3 regions of the Kushneria sp. AK178 genome follow, and region 2 is predicted to be linked to each of the others. Evidence: predicted binding sites of a transcription regulator. Region 2 holds the regulator's gene; each other region holds the start of a gene.
What was found. The regulator sigma-54, encoded in region 2, starts transcription at its own class of promoters, with help from an activator protein. The targets are predictions, from matches to a motif close to TGGCACNNNNNTTGCTNT.
Positions count from the first base shown of each region.

Region 1: the regulator sigma-54 is predicted to act here: its motif matches at 2,903-2,920, upstream of glnA (glutamate--ammonia ligase).
Region 3: the regulator sigma-54 is predicted to act here: its motif matches at 1,220-1,237, upstream of hmpA (NO-inducible flavohemoprotein).

Region 1 covers NZ_CP096381.1:3,272,563-3,276,982, forward strand. The annotation lists gene glnL (nitrogen regulation protein NR(II)) at 1-527, opposite strand, end outside; gene M1D97_RS15080 (hypothetical protein) at 702-1,250, opposite strand; gene glnA (glutamate--ammonia ligase) at 1,380-2,786, opposite strand; gene typA (translational GTPase TypA) at 3,313-4,420, shown strand, end outside.
Region 2 covers NZ_CP096381.1:2,175,793-2,180,212, forward strand. The annotation lists gene lptC (LPS export ABC transporter periplasmic protein LptC) at 1-288, shown strand, start outside; gene lptA (lipopolysaccharide transport periplasmic protein LptA) at 330-884, shown strand; gene lptB (LPS export ABC transporter ATP-binding protein) at 884-1,609, shown strand; gene M1D97_RS09905 (RNA polymerase factor sigma-54) at 1,729-3,141, shown strand; gene hpf (ribosome hibernation-promoting factor, HPF/YfiA family) at 3,306-3,617, shown strand; gene M1D97_RS09915 (PTS sugar transporter subunit IIA) at 3,621-4,094, shown strand; gene rapZ (RNase adapter RapZ) at 4,106-4,420, shown strand, end outside.
Region 3 covers NZ_CP096381.1:74,834-79,253, reverse strand. The annotation lists gene norR (nitric oxide reductase transcriptional regulator NorR) at 1-1,050, opposite strand, end outside; gene hmpA (NO-inducible flavohemoprotein) at 1,282-2,460, shown strand; gene M1D97_RS00350 (peptidylprolyl isomerase) at 2,692-3,258, opposite strand; gene narL (two-component system response regulator NarL) at 3,330-3,983, opposite strand; gene M1D97_RS00340 (histidine kinase) at 3,940-4,420, opposite strand, start outside.

The sequences.
Region 1 (4,420 bases), 1.1 Mb from region 2:
ACCAGATCGCGCAGGCGATCGGCCTCCTCGATGATGATGCGGGTAAATTCGGTGAGGCTGTCGTCGGGCAGGTCGCGCTCGAGCAGCTGCGCCGCCCCGCGGATGCCGCCCAGCGGATTCTTGACCTCGTGCGCCAGCCCACGGGTGAGCACCTTGACCATCTCCTGGCGCGCAATCAGCGACTCCTCGCGAGAGATGCGCATCAGGCGGTCGCGCGGTTCAAACTCCAGCAACAGCTCGGTTTTCGACAGGGGCGTGGCGGTGTAGTCCACCGTGATGCGCTCGCCGCTGGTCAGCGCCAGCGGCGTTTCGCGCTGGGTATAAGGATGTTGCAGGCGCAGGGCATCGGCCAGCATGGTGGCAATCCGCCCTTCCTCGCCGTCCAGACACTCAAGCCGCGTGCCCTCGACCCGCGACAGGCTCAGGCCCATCAGGGCTTCTGCCGCCGGGTTGAGCCAGCGAACGCGTAACTGCTCATCCAGCAGCACCACGGCCGTGGTGAGATGTTCCAGCAGGCGTTGATGCATGAGCACCTCGTTAACGTCATTTCCCCTGAATAGTGCAAAAAGCGCGCCACATGTGACAGGTAGCGCACCACATGGGGAAGCAATGCCATCAGGCGAGCGCGACAGTGGTCCATCGACGACGTTGCGCGATCCATGATGCACCTTTTTAGTGCACAAGGACCAGCATCTTGCCGATTACGGTGGCGACGCCGGTGCAGGGTCAGGTGACGACACGACCTCAAGCGTCATGACCGGTGAACGCTGGCGCACGGTGCCGCTGCGATCGAGCACCTCGGCGATCAGCTCATGGCGACCGGCCTCGAGCCCAATGGCCATCAGCACACGACTGGCCAGCGGTGACTGGTGCCGCTTGCCATCGACGCGCAGCTGCACCCGATCGCCCTCGCGCAGCCGCGGCACGATCTCGAGGCGCAGAGGAATGCCGCGACGCGCCCGCTCGACACTCACGGGTGCTGACCGGGGCTTGAGGCGCACGTATTGATAGGGCGTAAAGGCCGCCGGCGCGGACGGTGTGATCGGGCGCTCGCTGGAGGCGCCGGCCGGTGACAGCACACGCGGCGCGCGCACCTCGGCACGGGTGCCGCCGGGGCGATCGCTCCAGACGACATGGCCGTGCGCGTCCGTGTGGCGATAGACCGCCGCCCGGACATCCGGCATCACTGCCGCCGGCAGCAGCCAGACAACGACGGTCCATAGCATCAGGTAACAGGGGCGACCCGGCACGGCAGCAGTTCCACGGGGACAGGGGAGCCCCATTATGGCGCGCCTGACCCGGCCCCCGGACGATAAAAAGCCCCGCCGAAGCGGGGCTTTTCCCTGGACAGGCCCGCGGACAGGCGCCTGGCGTCAGGTTTAGAGGCTGTAGTACAGATCGTACTCGACGGGGCTCGGCGCCATGCGAACGGCCGTGACGTCTTCCATCTTGAGCTCGATGTAGGCCTCGATCATCGATTCGGTGAACACGCCACCCTCGGTCAAAAAGGCATGGTCTTCCTTCAGCGCATTGAGGGCTTCCTCGAGGCTCGAGGCGACCGTGGGCACGTTGAGCGCTTCCTCGGCCGGCAGATCGTACAGGTTCTTGTCCAGTGCCTCACCCGGATGGATCTTGTTGCGGATGCCATCGATACCGGCCATCAAAAGCGCTGCGAAGGCCAGGTACGGGTTGGCCATCGGGTCGGGGAAACGGGTCTCGACACGCTTGGCCTTGGGGCTGGAGGTATAGGGAATGCGGATCGAGGCGCTGCGGTTGCGGGCGCTGTAGGCCAGCATGACCGGCGCTTCAAAGCCCGGGACCAGACGCTTGTAGGAGTTGGTCGACGGGTTGGTGAAGGCGTTCAGGGCACGCGCATGCTTGATGACACCGCCAATGTAGTACAGCGCGGTTTCGGACAGCCCGGCGTACTCGTCGCCGGCAAACATGTTTTCGCCGTCCTTCCAGAAGGACTGGTGAATGTGCATGCCGCTGCCGTTATCACCGGCCATCGGCTTGGGCATGAAGGTTGCGGTCTTGCCATAGGCATGTGCCACGTTGTGGATCACATACTTCATGGTCTGCACTTCGTCGCACTTCTGCACCAGGGTGTTGAACTTCACGCCGATTTCGTTCTGACCGGCGTTGGCCACCTCGTGGTGATGCACCTCGACGCTCTGGCCCACGGCTTCCAGCGTGGCGCACATGGCGCTGCGGATGTCGTGGAAGGAGTCGACCGGCGGGACCGGGAAGTAGCCGCCCTTGACGCGCGGACGGTGGCCCATGTTGCCGCCTTCGAACTGGCCGTCGGTCGCCCAGGCGCCCTCTTCCGAGGAGATACGGAAGAACGAATGGTTCATGTCGTTCTTGAAGTGCACCTCATCAAAGATGAAGAACTCGGGCTCGGGACCGAAAAAGGCCGTGTCACCCAGGCCGGTGCTGCCCAGATAGGCTTCGGCGCGCTTGGCGATCGAGCGCGGATCACGCTCGTAGCCCTGCATGGTGGCCGGCTCGATGATGTCACAGCGCAGGACGATGGTGGGGTCTTCGGTGAACGGGTCGAGATAGCCGGTGCCGTCCTGCGGCAGCAGGATCATGTCGGACTCGTTGATACCCTTCCAGCCGCCAATCGAGGAGCCATCAAACATCTGACCGTTTTCAAAGAACTCGTCATCCACGGCGCGTGCCGGAATGGTGACGTGCTGTTCCTTGCCCTTGGTATCGGTAAAGCGCAGATCGGCCCACTTGATATCGTTTTCTTCGATCAGGGCAAGCGTTTTCTCTGACATGTGACTCCTCCAATAAAAAGGATACTGCTTTAAAACCGTTAACAGGACGCCATCACTTCGCAACCGTTGTATCACGCGCAAGCACAGTGCATGCAAGTCCCGCCGTGTACCCAAATAATGCATACAGCGTGCCAAAATGGCGCAAGCCCGCTGCCCGGAATTGAAAAGTAGCGCCGATACAGCAGGTTAAATGCACGAGCGATCACACCGCCAGCCGTTCACGACACGGCGCCTCCCGCGGGAAAGGGGTGTCGGGGGGTGACACTGCACCACAAGCGTTCAAAAATCGTCTTTTATGCACCAAAAATGCGCATTACCCGACCACGCTCTGTCGTCACAGTGTCACGCGCTCTCCGTTTCATGATCTTCAGGCGGCTGCGCCACGATTTCCAGCTATTCGACCGCCGACTTAGCCTATACAATGCGGGGCCAAATTTATTGCACGCTGCTGGCGTGACCGCTCCCACAACGCACGGTCACGCTCCTACCCAGAACAGGCGCGTGTACACAAAGGTGAAAACGCGTTATGTCCGATACGCTTACTTCCGGCAATATCGAGAAGCTGAGAAATATTGCCATCATTGCCCACGTTGACCACGGCAAGACCACGCTGGTCGACAAGCTGCTGCAACAGTCCGGCACCCTGGACCGCAAGGCGGAGAACCAGGAGCGCATCATGGACTCCAACGACCAGGAAAAGGAACGCGGCATCACCATCCTGGCCAAGAACACCGCCATCAGCTGGCACGACTACCACATCAACATCGTCGACACCCCCGGGCACGCCGACTTCGGGGGTGAGGTCGAGCGTGTCATGTCGATGGTCGACTCCGTGCTGCTGATGGTTGATGCCGTTGACGGTCCGATGCCGCAGACCCGCTTTGTGACCCAGAAAGCGTTTGCCCAGGGCCTCAAGCCGATCGTGGTGGTCAACAAGATCGACCGGCCGGGCGCGCGCCCCGACTGGGTCATCGATCAGATCTTCGATCTCTTCGACAACCTGGGCGCCACCGACGAGCAGCTCGACTTCCCGATCATCTACTGCTCGGCGCTCAACGGCATTGCCGGCATGGACCCGGACGATCTCGCCGAGAACATGGACCCGATGTTCCAGTCGATCGTCGACATTGTCGAACCGCCCACCGTCGAGCTCGACGGCCCCTTCCAGATGCAGATTTCGGCGCTGGACTACAACAGCTACGTCGGTGTCATCGGTCTGGGCCGCGTCAAGCGCGGCCGCGTGCGCCCCAACCAGCAGGTCAGCATCATCTCCCGTCACGGGGACACCCGTCGGGGCAAGATCGGGCAGGTCATGACGCACCTGGGGCTGGAGCGCGTTCAGGCCGATGAGGTCAGCGCCGGCGACATCGTCTGTATTACCGGCATCGACGATCTGGCCATTTCCGATACGCTGTGTGATCCCGCCAACGTCGAGGCACTGCCGGCGCTGACGGTCGATGAGCCGACCGTATCGATGACCTTCCAGGTCAACGATTCGCCCTTCGCCGGCCGTGAAGGCAAGTACGTCACCAGCCGCAACATCAAGGACCGCCTGGATCAGGAGCTGATTCACAACGTGGCCCTGCGCGTCGAGCAGGAAGAGTCCGCCGAGAAGTTCAAGGTCTCCGGTCGTG
Region 2 (4,420 bases):
GGCAACCGCTGGACGGCGGATGGCGAGCGCGCCACGCTCGGCCCGGATGCCAACACGTTCGAGCTGGCCGGCAATGCCGTGCTGCGTCAGCCGGCGGACGGGTGGCAACTGGAAACGAATGTGCTGCATTATGATGTTCCGTCGCAACATGCCTGGAGCGATGGCGACGCCGTGTTTACCCGGAACGAGCAGCGCACCCGCGGCGACCGTTTTGACGGCTGGGTCAACGAGGATCGCATGACGCTCGAAGGCAATGTGCAGGGGTTGCACCCGCCCGTTGACCGATAATCGCCGCCTTTTTCAACCATGAATGATGACAAGGATCTCCCATGACGCGCCCTGTGCTGCTGTGTACCTCTGCCCTGCTGCTGGCACTGCTCGGCCAGCAGGCCATGGCCCTGGAAAGCGATCGCCAGAAGCCCATCAATATCGGCGCCGACGAGCTCAACATCGATAACCGCGCCGGCACGGCCGTCTATACCGGCACTGTCGAGGTCGATCAGGGCACCATGAAACTGCGCTCCAGCCGGGTCGAGCTGCAGCGGGCGCAGGGCGGCGGGCTGTCGAGTCTGACCGCCAACGGGGGCAGCGGCGGCCGCGCCTATATCGAACAGCAGCCGGCGCCCAATGACCCGCTCGCCAAGGGCTGGGGCAACACCATCATCTATCACGCTGGAGAGCGGCGGGTCGAGCTGATCGGCAACGCCGAGCTGCATCAAAGCGGGGACACCTTCAACGGCGGCTACGTGGAGTATTTCCTCGACTCCCGTCAGGTCAACGCCCGCGGCAGTCAGAGCGCTCAGGGCAGCAGCACTGGTGACAGCTCGGGCGGCCGCGTTCGCATGCAGCTCACTCCCGAGGATCAACAGGGCAGCAGCAATTAATGAAAACCCTTCACGCAGCCCATCTGGCCAAGAGCTTCAAGGGGCGCCGTGTCGTTCAGGACATCAGCCTGTCGATTCGACAGGGCGAGATCGTGGGACTGCTGGGCCCCAACGGGGCGGGCAAGACCACCTCGTTTTACATGATCGTGGGACTGATCCAGGCCGATGCCGGCCGTGTCGCCATCGACGACCTGGACCTGAGCCGCAGCCCGATGCACAAGCGCGCCCATGCCGGCATCAGCTATCTGCCGCAGGAAGCCTCCATCTTTCGCAAGCTCTCGGTGGCCGACAACATCATGGCCATTCTCGAGACGCGCAAGGACCTTGATCGCCAACAGCGCCGCGACCGTCTCGATCAGCTGCTCGAGGAGTTCAGCATCACCCATATCCGCGACAACATGGGCATGAGCCTTTCCGGCGGCGAGCGCCGGCGTGTCGAGATCGCCCGGGCACTCGCCATCGAGCCGGCCTTCATTCTGCTTGATGAACCCTTTGCCGGTGTGGATCCCATCTCGGTCGGCGAGATCAAGGGCATCATCCGCCAGCTCCGCACCCGCGGCATCGGCGTGTTGATTACCGATCACAACGTGCGTGAAACGCTCGACATCTGCGATAACGCCTATATCGTCGGCAGCGGCCTGATCATTGCCGAAGGCGATGCCAACGCCGTGCTGAACAACCAGCACGTCCGCGATGTCTATCTGGGCCACGAGTTTCGCCTTTGACCTCATCGGCTTACCGACCGATGGCACGGTATTTGCAACATGTAACGCCTTCAGCACTTGCAAGGTCGCCGCGGACTGGATAGCGTGGCATCAAACGTTGGCGACCGGGCGTTATAACCATGATGAAACCCGCCTTACAGCTACGCACTGGCACCCAGCTCACCATGACGCCGCAGCTGCAGCAGGCCATCCACCTGCTGCAGCTGTCCACGCTGGATCTGCAGCAGGAGCTTCAGATGGCGCTGGAGAGCAACCCGCTGCTGGATGTCGAGGAAGAGCAGAGCATCGAACCGCCGGAAACGCCGGCAGACCGGGAGGACTGGGCCGACAGTATCCCCGAGGAGCTGCCGCTGGATGCCCGCTGGGACGATGTGTATACCAACGGCCCCGCGCCGGGCGCCGCGGAAGACGGCTGGAATATCGAGCACAACGCCGTGGCCACCGATCTGGCCTCGCACGTGCGCGAGCAGATCGCGCTGATGGACATGGACGCGCGCGAGCAGCTGATCACCGATACCCTGCTGGACGCACTGGCGCCCAGCGGCTATCTCGGCACGGACCTGGAGGAGCTGGCCGGCGGGCTGCGTCAGCAGGGCCTGAACGATCTCGTCCAGACCGAGATGGAGCACATGCTGGCGCGACTGCAGCAGTGTGACCCCACGGGCGTCTTTGCCCGTGATCTGCGCGAGTGTCTGCTGCTGCAGCTCGATCAGTTACCCGCTGACACGCCCTGGCTTGCCCAGACCCGCCGCATGGTCCGCCAGTTTCTCGAGCCGCTGGGACAGAATGATCGCCGCCTGCTCAAGCGTCGCCTGAACCTCGACGACCAGGCGCTCGATGACGTGATCGCCACCATACGCGCGCTCAATCCGCGTCCCGGCGCGGCCTTTGAAGATGTCGATCAGCATCTTGTGACCCCGGATCTGATCCTGCGACATCACCCCCGCCACGGCTGGCAGGTCGAGCTCAATCAAAACGCCCTGCCGCGGCTTCGTATCCAGCCCGACTATGCCGCCCTGGTGCGCCGCGCCGACAAAAGCGAGGACAACACCTTTCTCAAGCAGCATCTTCAGGAGGCGCGCTGGCTGCTCAAGAGCCTGTCGAGCCGCAATGATACCCTGCTGCGCGTGGGCCAGGAGATCATGACGCGTCAGGCAGACTTTATCGAACACGGGGATGAGGCCCTCAAGCCCATGGTTCTGGCCGATATTGCCCGGGCCGTGGACATGCATGAATCCACCATTTCGCGCGTGACAACCCGCAAATACATTCATACCCCGCGCGGCGTCATGGAGCTCAAGTATTTCTTCTCGAGCCATGTCGGCCAGGAGGGTGATGCTCACGCCAGTACGGCCATTCGCGCCCGGATACGCAAGCTCATTGGTGATGAAACACCGCGACGTCCGCTGTCCGATGCCCGGCTGGTACAGCTGCTGGCCGACAGCGGCATCATGGTGGCCAGACGCACCGTGGCCAAGTATCGCGAGGCGATGGGTATTCCCTCCTCCAGCGAGCGCAAGCGACTGGCCTGAATCACGTGATATGACATGTCCGACAGTCCTGGAACAAATAACGCCACGATTCAGGGTTTGCGCCAACGGGAAAAGCGTTACAATCTGATGGTAGCCGGAGAGGCTTGCAGGTCCGGCAGCCTGGCCAGGCTGTCGGTTATCCGTTTCGATTCAGGGAGCATGCCATGCAGGTAAATATTACCGGGCACCACGTCGAACTGACCGATGCACTGCGCGAGCACGTCAATCAAAAGCTTGCCAAACTGGAACGCCACTATGACAACATCACCAACGTCCAGGTGACCCTGTCTGTCGAAAAGGAGCGCCAGCAGGCTGCGGCCACGCTCCACGCCGCCGGTGCCGAGCTTCACGCCCAGGCCGAGCAGGAAGACCTTTATGTTGCCATCGACGCCTTGACCGAGAAGCTTGATCGTCAGCTGCTCAAGCACAAGGAAAAAACACAGGCCCGCTCCCAGGGCAACGGCAAATACCTGTAACCCATGACACTTGACCAGATACTCCCTTTCGACCGAGTCCTGTTTGATGTGGAAGGCGGCAGTAAAAAGCGTGTGCTGGAATTTTTCAGCGGGTTCATCTCACAAAACATTCCCAGTCTCGACAGTCAGGAAGTCTTTACCCGTCTGATCAGCAGGGAACGTCTGGGGAGCACCGGCGTGGGGAATGGCGTGGCCATTCCCCATGCACGCAACTCGCACTGCCGTCAGCCGCTGGCCGGATTCATGCGTCTTCAGCAGGCCGTGGATTTCGATGCCATCGATGGCGAGCCTGTCGATCTGCTGTTTGTCCTGCTGGTCCCTGAAACCGCCGAGGACACGCACCTGTCTCTGCTGGCACAGATTGCTGAAGTCATGAACGCCGCCGAGACCCGTCACGCCCTGCGTAATGCCCGGGATGCGCAGGAACTTCACGACATCCTGATGCAGGCCATCAGCCAACTTTCCACGCGAGTATAAGCCGCATGGCCATGGAACTTGTTATCGTCAGTGGACGCTCCGGTTCCGGTAAATCCATTGCGCTGCAGGCGCTGGAAGATCAGGGCTTTTACGCCATCGACAATCTTCCGGCGATGCTTCTCTCTGCCCTGGTCGACGAACTTCAGGCCGGCAGTCCACACCGCAATCGGGTCGCGGTCAGCATCGATGCCCGCAACCTGCCCGACGCGCTCGAGCGCTTTCCGGAGCTTCTGGAAGCCCTCTCCACACGCGGCATTCACTGCCGGGTGGTCTATCTGACGGCAGACTCCCGCGTCCTGCTGGAGCGCTATGCCGCCACCCGACGA
Region 3 (4,420 bases), 1.4 Mb from region 2:
GACGCTCAGGCGATGGTACAGGTCCTCGCGAAAGCGCCCGGCCGCCACCTCTTCGGCCAGATCGCGGTTGGTCGCGGCGATCAGGCGTACATCCACCGTCACCGGCTGGTCGCTGCCCAGCGGCTGAATCTCGCCCTCCTGCAGCACGCGCAGCAGCCGCGGCTGCTGGGACAGCGGCAGCTCGCCGATTTCGTCCAGCATCAGGGTGCCGCCGTCGGCCATGGCGAAATGGCCGCGATGGTCGCGAGTGGCGCCGGAGAAAGCGCCACGGCGGTGGCCGAACAGCGCGCTTTCGATCAACGATTCCGGCAGCGTGGCGCAGTTGACCTTGACCAGCGCCCCGTTGCAGCGCCGGGAGCGCTCGTGCAGGTGATGGGTCAGCAGCTCCTTGCCCACGCCGGTTTCGCCGTGCAGCAGCACGCTCAGGTCAGTGGGCGCCACCAGCGCCATGCTCTCGTACAGCCGCGCCATGGCCGGGCTGTGCCAGCCGGGGGCGCGCCGCGGCGCGCTCTCCCCGGGCGAGAGCACCTGATTGAGCCGCGAGCGGGTCTCCTCGAGCTGGCCGGTCAGGCGCAGACAGGTGGCCAGCAGCTCGGCGGCGGCCATCAGTTCGTCGTCATCGATGCCCGCCATCTGATCGGGCACCAGCGCATCGAGTGTCAGCATGCCCAGCAGCCGCTCGCCGTCGCGCAGCGCCACGCCCATGCAGTCATGCACATGGGTGAGATCGGCATCGAGCAGGCCGTCGAAGGGGTCCGGCAGGGCACAGTCGCGCGGGAAGCGACAGACCTGCGGATGCGCCGCGATCGCGGCCAGCCTCGGATGCGCCTGCAGGGAGAAATGACGCCCGCAGACCTCGTCATCCATGCCCAGCACTGCCACCGGCTGCAGGCCACCCTCGACACTGACCATCAGTGTGCAGGCATCGGCCGGATAGTTACGCACCAGCGCGGCCAGCACCTGCGACCACTGCGCGTGCAGGGCATCCAGGGGCCTGCCGTCACTCAGCGCGGACAGCAGCTCTCGCAGCGCCCGTGAAAAGATGGTCATATCGACACCCCGCTTGCCATATTGTCATTTTGACACGTTGAAACAGGGTCATTATGACCATGATCCGCGCGACAGTGCCAGAGGCCTCCTGTCGCGCGACCGGCGCGCGCCGCCTCACACGGGCGTCGGGCCGTGTGAGGTGTGGCAGGCTGTCACATGGCGCCATGGCTGGCACGGCGATTGCGATATGAAAGATGTCTCATATTGCTACCGCATCGCCAGGAGCGCGCCATGCTTAACGACAAGCAGCTTGATGTCATCAACGCCACCGCCCCGGTCGTGGCCGACAACGCCGAAACCATCGCCATGACCTTCTATCCGCTGATGTTCGAGCGCTACCCGCACGTGCGTTCGATGTTCAACATGCGCCACCAGGAGACCGGTGAGCAGCCCCGGGCCCTGGCCCGTTCGGTGGTGGCCTACGCGCTCAATCGTCATGACCCCGAGGCGCTGGAAAAACTCATGTACCCGATCGTCAACAAGCACGTGGCGATCAATTTGCAGCCCGATCAGTACGCCATCGTCGCCGAGTGTCTGATGGCCGCCATCGGCGAGGTGCTGGGCGATGCCGTCACCCCCGAGATCGCCGATGCCTGGAGCGGGCTCTACTGGGAGTTTGCCGACCGGTTGATCGCGGCCGAGGAGCACACCTATGAGGCGCTGGAGAGTGCCCCGGGCGGCTGGCGCGGCGAGCGCGACTTCCGGCTTACCGACCGCGTGCCGGAGAGCGAAGAGATCGTGTCGTTCTACTTCAAACCCCTCGATGGCCGGCCGATTCGCACCTTCAAGGCGGGGCAGTACCTGGGCGTGTCACTCGACATCGACGGTGAGCGGGCGCTGCGCCAGTACAGCCTGACCTCGAACCCGGGCGATGACTTCTATCGCATCTCGGTCAAGCGTGAAGGCCAGGGTCGCGCCAGCCGCCACCTGCATGATCACGTCAGCGTCGGCGATCACGTCCGGCTGCTGGCGCCGGTGGGCGAGATGGTGCTGGATGATCGCGATGCCCCGGTCATGCTGATCAGCGGCGGCGTCGGCCAGACCCCGATGCTGTCACTCATGGCGCAGGCGCTGGCGGCGGGCCGCCGGGTCATCTACCTGCACGCGGCCCGCAACGCCCGCGTCCACGCCTTCCATGAGCACCTGCAGGCCATGACCGAGCAGTACGGCAGCCGGCTGACCTACCGCTACGTCTACAGCCATCCGGATACGCCCGACGACGCGCGCCACAAGGGCCTCATCGATCGTGCCCTGCTGGCGGATTATCTGCCGCGCGAGGCCACACCGAGCTGCTACTTCACCGGCCCCACCGGCTTCATGCGCGATATCGACCACGAGCTGGCCGCCCTCGGGGTCGATACGCCGTATCGCCATTTCGAGTACTTCGGCCCCTCCGGTCAGCTGCACTAGGGTCTGTCTGAAAAGTTGGTGAGCGAAGACAAGACAAGGCAAAAATTGGCGAAGAAGCGGAGTTTACGGGGTGTAAATGAGTATTCTGAGTCAATTTTTAACGCCGTATTGTCGAGCGCAGGCACTTTTCAGACAGAGCCTAAGCCCCGGGTGACCCCTTATACATCCAACAGCCCCGGCCACCCTCTCGGGTGGCCGGGGCCGTGTCATGGTGACCCGGGACGGTAAGACTCAGTCCAGTCGCTCGACGTCCAGGATGGTGATCGGCTCGCGCGGCACATCGGCATGGGGACCCTTTTGAGCGGTGGGCGCACCGGCGATGGCATCGACCACGTCCATGCCATCCACCACGTGGCCGAAGACGGTATAGCCGGGCTCGTAGAGGTTGCGGTAGTCGAGCGCCGGATTGTCGACCAGATTGATAAAGAACTGGCTGGTGGCCGAATCCGGCTGGCCGGTGCGCGCCATGGCGATGGTGCCCCGGGTGTTCTTGAGCTCGCTCTCTTCCAGCGCGATGGGGTCACGGGTCTTCTTCGTTGCCATGTCGACCGTCATGCCGCCGCCCTGGATCATGAAACCGTCGATGACGCGGTGAAAGATGGTGCCCTGATAGAAGTCATCCTCGGCGTAGCGCAAAAAGTTCTCCACCGTATTGGGCGCTGCGGTGGCATCGAGCGCCAGCTCGATATCGCCCTCGGTGGTGCGGATCTCGATGTGCGGATGATCGGCATCGGCCAGCGCCAGGGGCGACAGCAGCGGCAGCGCCAGCAGGCAGCCGCGCAGTAACGGTTTCAGCATGGAAAGCGCTCCAGTTATACGGTAGGGCCCGCCAGACTAGCCGGGCACGGCCGGTCTGACCAGCCCCGCACCTATTTCCATCCCTCCCTGGCGGCCCACACCGCCGCCTCGGTGCGGGTGCGCATGCCCATCTTTTTCAGCAGGTGGCGCATGTGCACCTTGACTGTGCCTTCGCTGATCTCGAGGCGCCGGCCGATCTCCTTGTTGGAGTGGCTGCGGGCGATCAGGCGCAGGATGTCGCGCTCGCGCCGGGTCAGCCGGGCCACCAGCACCCCGGGGCCGCTGGACGGCTCGCGCAGCGCCCGGGCCAGCAGCCCCATGAGGCGCGGATCGAAGGCGTCATCCGAGGTCTCGATGCCGTCGATGGCGGTCAGCAGGTCCTCGGGGGCGGTGTCCTTCAAGAGATAGCCGCTGGCACCGGCGCGAATGGCGGCCAGCACGTCCTCCTGCTCCTCCGAAACGGTGAGCATCACGATCGGCGCCGTCACGCCCGCCTCGCGCAGCCGGGTCAGCGTCTCGATGCCGTCCATGCCCGGCATGCGCAGGTCCAGCAGGATCAGATCCGGCGTGTGGCGCGCGCAGATGTCCAGCGCCTGCTGGCCGCTGTCGGCCTCGCCCCACAGGGTCCAGCGCTCGCTCATGGCCAGCAGCTGCTGCACGCCGCGGCGAAAGAGCGGGTGATCATCCACGATCAGAATGTTCCGGCCCTGCTTGGACTGCGTCATCGCCTGCTCCTTCAACGGTAAATTCAAGCGCCACCCGGGTACCGCCGGCCTCGCGCCGGGCAAGCGTCAGGGTCGCTCCCAGACTGCGCGCGCGCTCGGCCATGATGATGGTGCCGTAGTGACAGGGGCGCTGCGTCTGCTCGGGCAGCCCCACCCCGTCATCCTCGATCACCAGCGCCATGCTACTGCCATGATCGGTCAGGGTCACCGTGACCCGGTGCGCCCGGGCGTGCTGGACCACGTTGGCCAGCGCCTCGCGCAGGATCTGCACCAGATGCAGCTCCTGATCGGGGGAGAGGGTGTCATCGGCCAGCGTAAGCGTCGTGTCGATATCGAGCCCGCCGCGCTCGGCAAACTCTGCCACGGTGGCCTGCACGGCGGCGTTGATGCCCTCCTCGGTCAGGCGCAGGCGAAAGGTGACCAGCAGCTCGCGCAGC